Linked DNA regions of Spirulina major PCC 6313. The protein of the gene in region 1 interacts with the protein of each later gene in a pairwise test. Links are inferred from orthologs where the notes say so. Each region holds a gene or a part of one and is shown on either strand. Other genes may lie near its edges. The genes, in order: ctaD and SPI6313_RS12110.

The links.
Region 2: the proteins of ctaD (region 1) and SPI6313_RS12110 interact in binary tests that used the Escherichia coli proteins (3 or more experiments, as listed by UniProt). The link is inferred for Spirulina major PCC 6313 from one-to-one orthologs.

What each region holds. Positions count from the first base shown.
Region 1 is NZ_KV878783.1:4,783,927-4,787,207, reverse strand. Bases 198-3,153 are described here. They hold ctaD (cytochrome c oxidase subunit I), read left to right. Parts: upstream 198-812; coding sequence 813-2,495; downstream 2,496-3,153. Other genes in these bases: SPI6313_RS21160 (cytochrome c oxidase subunit 3), read left to right, coding at 2,594-3,153; SPI6313_RS21170 (cytochrome c oxidase subunit II), read left to right, coding at 198-739. Also shown: more of SPI6313_RS21170, read left to right, coding at 1-197; more of SPI6313_RS21160, read left to right, coding at 3,154-3,223. UniProt on the Escherichia coli protein: Cytochrome bo(3) ubiquinol oxidase is the terminal enzyme in the aerobic respiratory chain of E.coli that predominates when cells are grown at high aeration.
Region 2 is NZ_KV878783.1:2,752,250-2,755,428, reverse strand. The notes cover bases 242-3,095. They hold SPI6313_RS12110 (pyridoxal phosphate-dependent aminotransferase), read right to left. Parts: upstream 2,325-3,095; coding sequence 1,158-2,324; downstream 242-1,157. Other genes in these bases: SPI6313_RS12105 (CHAT domain-containing protein), read right to left, coding at 2,473-3,095; SPI6313_RS12115 (ArnT family glycosyltransferase), read left to right, coding at 242-1,133. Outside these bases: more of SPI6313_RS12115, read left to right, coding at 1-241; more of SPI6313_RS12105, read right to left, coding at 3,096-3,179. UniProt on the Escherichia coli protein: Shows aminotransferase activity with methionine and histidine as substrates, and to a lesser extent also with phenylalanine.

The DNA.
Region 1 (3,281 bases):
GGTCAAAGGTAATTTTTCCCTAGAAATTTTTTGGACGGCGATCCCGGCCTTTTTAGTCATTGGACTAGGGATTTACAGCGTCCAGGTCTACAACCAGATGGGAGGCTTTGATACGGCCGGGCAAATGGCCCACAACCATACCCACCACCACGCAGTCCAGGTGGCAAGCTTACCCAGGGATGGGGACGCGATGCCTCTGCTGGCTAGTGCAGACCCCAATGCCTATGGCATCGGGGCAACGCCGGAAGAAGGAATGCGGATGGCGGATTTAGAAGTTGATGTGGCGGGGATGCAGTACGCCTGGATTTTCACCTATCCAGAGACGGGGATTGTCACCGGGGAATTGCATGTGCCGGTGGATCAAGATATCAAGCTCAACATCGAAGCGAAAGATGTGCTCCATGCCTTCTGGTTACCGGAGTTTCGGATTAAGCAGGATGCGATTCCGGGCAAAACGACTCAACTCCGCTTTGTGGCGACGCAAACGGGGACGTACCCGATTGTTTGTGCAGAGTTGTGTGGGGCGTATCATGGCGGGATGCGATCGCAAATTATCGTCCATAGCCCCGAAGACTATGCCGATTGGGTGGCATCGAATACCGTGGCCCAGGGTTTGGCAACGGAGTCTGTGGCGATCGCGTCTGAACTGACCGACAGCGATCGCATCCTGGCCCACACCGCCGATCAACCCATCACCCCAACGATGCTCGACCAAATCCCCACCCCCACGGCCCTCTAATGCCGTCGGTTCACCTATTATTCTGACCTTGATCGATTCTCAAAACTAACGTATGGCACAAGCACAACTTCCAATGCAATCGCCATCACCGCAGCCTCAGGAGCAGAGTGGTCATCACCATCCTGAGCAGTGGTCTTGGTATCACTACTTTCTCTACAACACAGACCACAAGGTGATCGGGATTCAATATCTCGTCACGGCGTTTGTGTTTTATCTCATTGCCGGGGTGATGGCTCTGCTAATGCGGACGGAGCTATATACCGCCGATCCGGATTTCCTCGCGCCGGAAGTCTACAACATGCTGCTGACGAACCACGGCACGTTGATGATCTTTTTCTGGATTGTCCCGGCGGCGATCGGGGGGTTTGGTAACTACCTCGTGCCGTTGATGATCGGGGCGAAGGATATGGCGTTTCCGAATTTGAATGCGATCGCCTTCTGGCTCAACCCCATTGCCGCCATTTTTCTATTTGCTAGTTTGTTCTACGGGGGAGCACAGGCCGGCTGGACATCCTACCCGCCCTTGAGCTTGATCACCAACAACATGGGGCAGAGCCTTTGGATTCTCGCCATTGCCTTGATTGGTACTTCGTCGATCTTGGGGGCACTCAACTTCCTCGTCACGATCTACAAACTCAAAACGCCAAACATGCAGTGGGATGAGTTGCCCCTGTTCTGTTGGGCCATGGTGGCCACCTCGCTGTTAGCCCTCTTCTCCACCCCGGTTTTGGCCATTGGCCTGATCATGCTCTTGTTTGATATCAACTTCGGCACCGGCTTTTTCCGGCCCGAAATGGGCGGCGATGTGGTGGTCTATCAACACCTGTTTTGGTTCTATTCCCACCCGGCGGTGTATCTGATGATTCTGCCGATCTTTGGGATTATGTCCGAGGTGATTTCCACCCACGCCCGCAAGCCGATTTTTGGCTATAAAGCGATCGCCTATTCCAGCCTCGCCATCTGCGTCGTCGGTCTCTTCGTCTGGGTTCACCACATGTTCACCAGCGGCACCCCCGCCTGGATGCGGATGTTCTTCACGATCTCCACCCTGATCGTCGCCGTCCCCACCGGAGTCAAAATCTTCAGTTGGGTCGCCACCCTCTGGGGCGGTAAAATCCGTCTCACCAGTCCCCTGCTCTTTGCCGTCGGTCTGTTGGCCATGTTCGTCTTCGGCGGCTTAAGCGGGGTCACCCTCGGCGCGGCTCCCTTCGACATCCATGTCCACGATACCTACTATGTGGTGGCGCATTTCCACTACGTCCTCTTTGGCGGCTCCGTCTTTGGGCTGTACGCCGCGATTTACCACTGGTTCCCGAAAATCACAGGGCGGATGTACAACGAAACCCTCGGCCGGATTCACTTTGTCCTCACCTTCATCGGCACGAACCTCACCTTCTTGCCGATGCATAACTTGGGCTTGCAGGGGATGCCGCGCCGGATCGCCATGTACGACCCGCAGTTTGAATTTATCAACAAAATCTGTACCTACGGGTCGATGATCCTGGGGATTTCGATTTTGCCCTTCTTCTTCAATATGATTTGGAGTTGGAGTCAAGGCACACCTGCGGGCCGCAATCCCTGGCGATCGCTCACCCTCGAATGGCAAACCACCTCCCCCCCGGCCATCGAAAACTTCGATGAAGAACCCATCGTCTGGGCTGGCCCCTACGATTACGGGGTGGATACCCAAACCTTTGAAGCCGATGATCCCACGGTCGAGGAAATCCTCGCCGAAGTCGGTCAAGAAATGAAATAATCTACACCCTAGCGATCGGGGAGGCGGATGGTTAAGGCCATCCATTGAGCCGCCTCCCCCTGGTTGAACCATTGCCGAATTCAGGAGTTAACCAATCGATGACCACCACCCTAGATGCGTCTCAAAATGGAGCCTATCCCGCCGAAACGATCGCTGCTGCGAGCGAAAGCCACGGTGAACACGGCGACCATCGCGTCCTTGGTCTGATGACCTTCCTCGCCTCCGAATCCCTGATGTTTTTCGGGATTTTCACGGCTTACTTAATCTATCGCTCTACGGCGGAAGTCTGGCCCCCAGAAGGCACCGAAGTCGAACTCTTTTTACCCGCGATCAACACGATCATTCTGGTGTCCAGTAGCTTTGTAATTCACATGGGCGATCTGGCGATCAAAAAAGGAAAGGTGCAACAAATGCGCCTTTGGTACGCCGCCACGATTGTGATGGGCTTGGTCTTCCTCGGTGGACAGGTGTATGAATACACCGAATTGGGGTATGGACTGTCAACCAATGTGTTTTCCAGTTGTTTCTATGTAATGACGGGATTCCACGGGTTGCACGTCTTGGTGGGCGTGTTGATGATGGTGGGGGTCTTGTGGCGATCGCGCCGCCCCGGCCACTACAGCGCCACAAAGCACACCGGCGTTGAAATGACTGAAATTTATTGGCACTTCGTCGATATTATCTGGATCATTCTCTTCGTCCTCCTTTACATTTTGACCTTGTTCTAAGGCTGTTCTCATCCCTGCGCAAAATCCCTCGGCACAGTGGCGGGGGATTTTTTCTGTT
Region 2 (3,179 bases), 2.0 Mb from region 1 along the record:
ATTTGTTCACAGTGTGGCAGGAGGCCAAGGTTTGGAGCGGGCTGCTGATTTTTGCGGTGATCACGATTCCTTGGTATGTGCTGGTGATCCAAGCCAATGGAGAATCCTATATCAATGACTTTTTTGGCTATCACAACCTCGATCGCTTTACCCGTGTGGTGAATCAACATTCAGCGCCGTGGTATTTCTATTTCCTCGTGGTGCTGGTGGGGTTTTTGCCCTGGTCGGTTTCCCTGCCTTTGGCGATCGCTCGCCTCAACCTCTGGCAACGCCGCTTTTGGTGCGCTCAACCCCGCCAAGCTCAACTGGGTTTGTTAGCGGTGATTTGGGTGATTGTGATCTTTGGCTTTTTTACCGTGGCTGTCACCAAACTCCCCAGCTACACCTTGCCCCTGCTGCCAGCGGCGGCGATCCTCGTGGCGCAACTCTGGAGTTATGAACTGTCCCTGAACAAGTTGCCCTCCATGGCCCATCAACCGCGCCATACGGCAGGAATCTTAATCACGGGGGTGTTCAGTGCGATATTTGCGATCGCCACCGGGGTCTTTTGGTGGATTTTCCCCAGCCTCCTCGGCCCCGATACCGCCGCCCCCAACTTTTCCCAGACCTTAGACCAATCCCTGATTCCGGAAATCGGCGGCAGTATTTGGATCGCCTTGGGAATTGCGATCGCGTTCTTGCTCCTCCATCGCAAAACCTGGCGTTGGGTGATTGTGGCCCAGGTGATCGGCTTTTTCTGCTTCCTCAGCTTCACGATGATTCCCACCCTTATCCTCGTCGATCAGGAACGACAGGCCCCCCTCCGCCACCTGGCCATCCTCGCCGGTCACGAAAAACAACCCACCGAAGAACTCTTCATGATTGGCTTTCGCAAACCCAGCGTCTCCTTCTACGCCCAAACCCCCATTCACTACTTTTCCCACGCTCCCCACGCCGCCACCTACGTCAAACGCACCCGCGACAATCCCCCAGACGATGCCACCTCTATCCTCATTCTCGCCAACCCGGTGATCATCGACGAACTCTACCTCAAGCCCCAGGACTATCAAACCCTCGACCAAGAGGGCGCGTACCAACTCGTCCGCGTCCCCCGCGCCGTGATTGCCGAACGCAATGACATCGCTTCCCCCTAAACCTGGGTTGGTTCTGGGATTGGGTTAGGCGAGTTTAGCCACGAAGGTTTGGAGGCGATCCATGCCTTTTTTGATGGAGTCTAGGCTGGTGGCATAGGAGAACCGGACGCAGCCTTGGGTACCAAAGGCTTCACCGGGGACGGAGGCAACAAAATGCTCGTCTAAGAAGCGATCGCAAAATTCCAGGGCCGGGACACCGAGTTTAGCGATGTCAAGATAGACATAAAACGCCCCATCGGGCCGGGTGCAGGAAATGCCCGGAATCGCGGCGATCGCATCCAACACATAGGCCCGCCGTTCCGTAAACGCCGCCCGCATAATCTCCAACGGCTCCTGAGTGCCTTCGAGGGCAGCGATCGCCCCAAACTGCGCAAACGTGCAGACATTGGACGTGCTGTGGCCCTGCATCTTATTCATCCCTTGAATCAACGGCAACGGCCCCGCCGCATAGCCCAACCGCCAGCCCGTCATCGCGTAGGCCTTCGCAAACCCATTACTAATAATCGTCCGCTCAAACGCCGCCGGACTCACCGCTCCAATACTCAAATGCTCCGCCCCATCGTAGAGAATCTTTTCATAAATCTCATCGGACACAACGAGAATATCCGCCGCCACCACCACATCCGCCAACGCCCGGATCTCCGCTGGCGGATACACTGAGCCGGTGGGGTTCGAGGGCGAATTGAGAACAAACAGTTTCGTCTGGGGGGTAATCGCCGCCTGCAACTGCTCCGGGGTAATCCGGTAGCCCGATGCCGCCGTGGTTTCGACTAAAATCGGCGTACCGCCGGCAAGCTTCACCATTTCCGGATAACTCACCCAATAGGGCACGGGAATAATCACCTCATCCCCCGGTTCAATCAGGGTCATCATCAGGTTATAGAGGGAAAACTTGCCGCCGTTGGTGACGATCACATTGGCGGCTTCGTAGGGGAGTTGGTTATGGGTTTGGAGTTTGTGGGCGATCGCTGCTCGTAATTTCGGTTCCCCCGCCGCCGGGCCGTAGCGCGTTTTACCCGCATCGAGGGCCGCTTTCGCCGCTGCTTTAATGTGGTCGGGGGTATCAAAATCCGGTTCCCCCGCACTAAAGCTACACACATCAATGCCGTCCTCTTTCATCGCCTTGGACTTGGCGGAAATGGCTAATGTCATCGATGCAGGAACTTGATTGATGCGGGTGGCTAATTTCACGGTAAAGCGGCCTCTCAACACAGCATAAATAGGGATTAACTCCCCAGTGTATGGGGTGAGTTGCCGGAGGTGTTGCTGTCTTTAATACTTTTTTAGATGAAGTCGGGATGGGGGAATGCCCAAGGTTTCTCCACCGAGGGCGAAGGGACTAGGGGGTATGGAGGCCGTAGGGCAGGCCCGTGATCGTGAAACCCGCCCAATAGTAGGGATGGGCGTAGGGGCAGACCGTTGGGCCGAGGCGTTCGGCTTTGGCTTGGGCGAGGTTCTGGGCGATTTTGAGGTGGTCAAGGCCGGGGGGGGCGGCGTGGGTCAGGTGCTTGAGGAGGGTCTCGTAGTGGTGCAGCAGGTCTTGATAGGTTAAGGTTTGCAGCCAGTTTTGGGACTGATGGAGGGCGATCGCAGGCGTGATGTTGTCCTTTAACAGTGCATACATATACCCCATGAGTAACGCCGTGGATATTTCCGCCACGGGCCAGAGACTCACCACCACATGGCTAGACCCTTTGTGGAGAAAGACCGTTGGGAACCCTAAGCCTTCGAGGTCAAGGTGAAAATCTGGCCCCAACTGGAGCCAGTGGCCCGACAGACAGACGAAGGGGGGCGTGGGTGCGTCGAGGTGTTTGAGTTGAGCGATCGCAACCTGGCGATCCTGCGCCAACTGCAAGCCTGAGGTTTCGCCCCATGTACCATCCCACCAAGCATCCCCCGCAAAATGGCACAGTTCCACCGCTGTAGCCAAGGCAGACTGTACCTGGGCGGGCGTGGCTTGGCCTGGGTCGATCGAGTCATGCTCAAAAAACTGAGCCACGATCGCAACTTCGGCGGCGGCATGGGGAGAAACCCCGGCCGATCCGG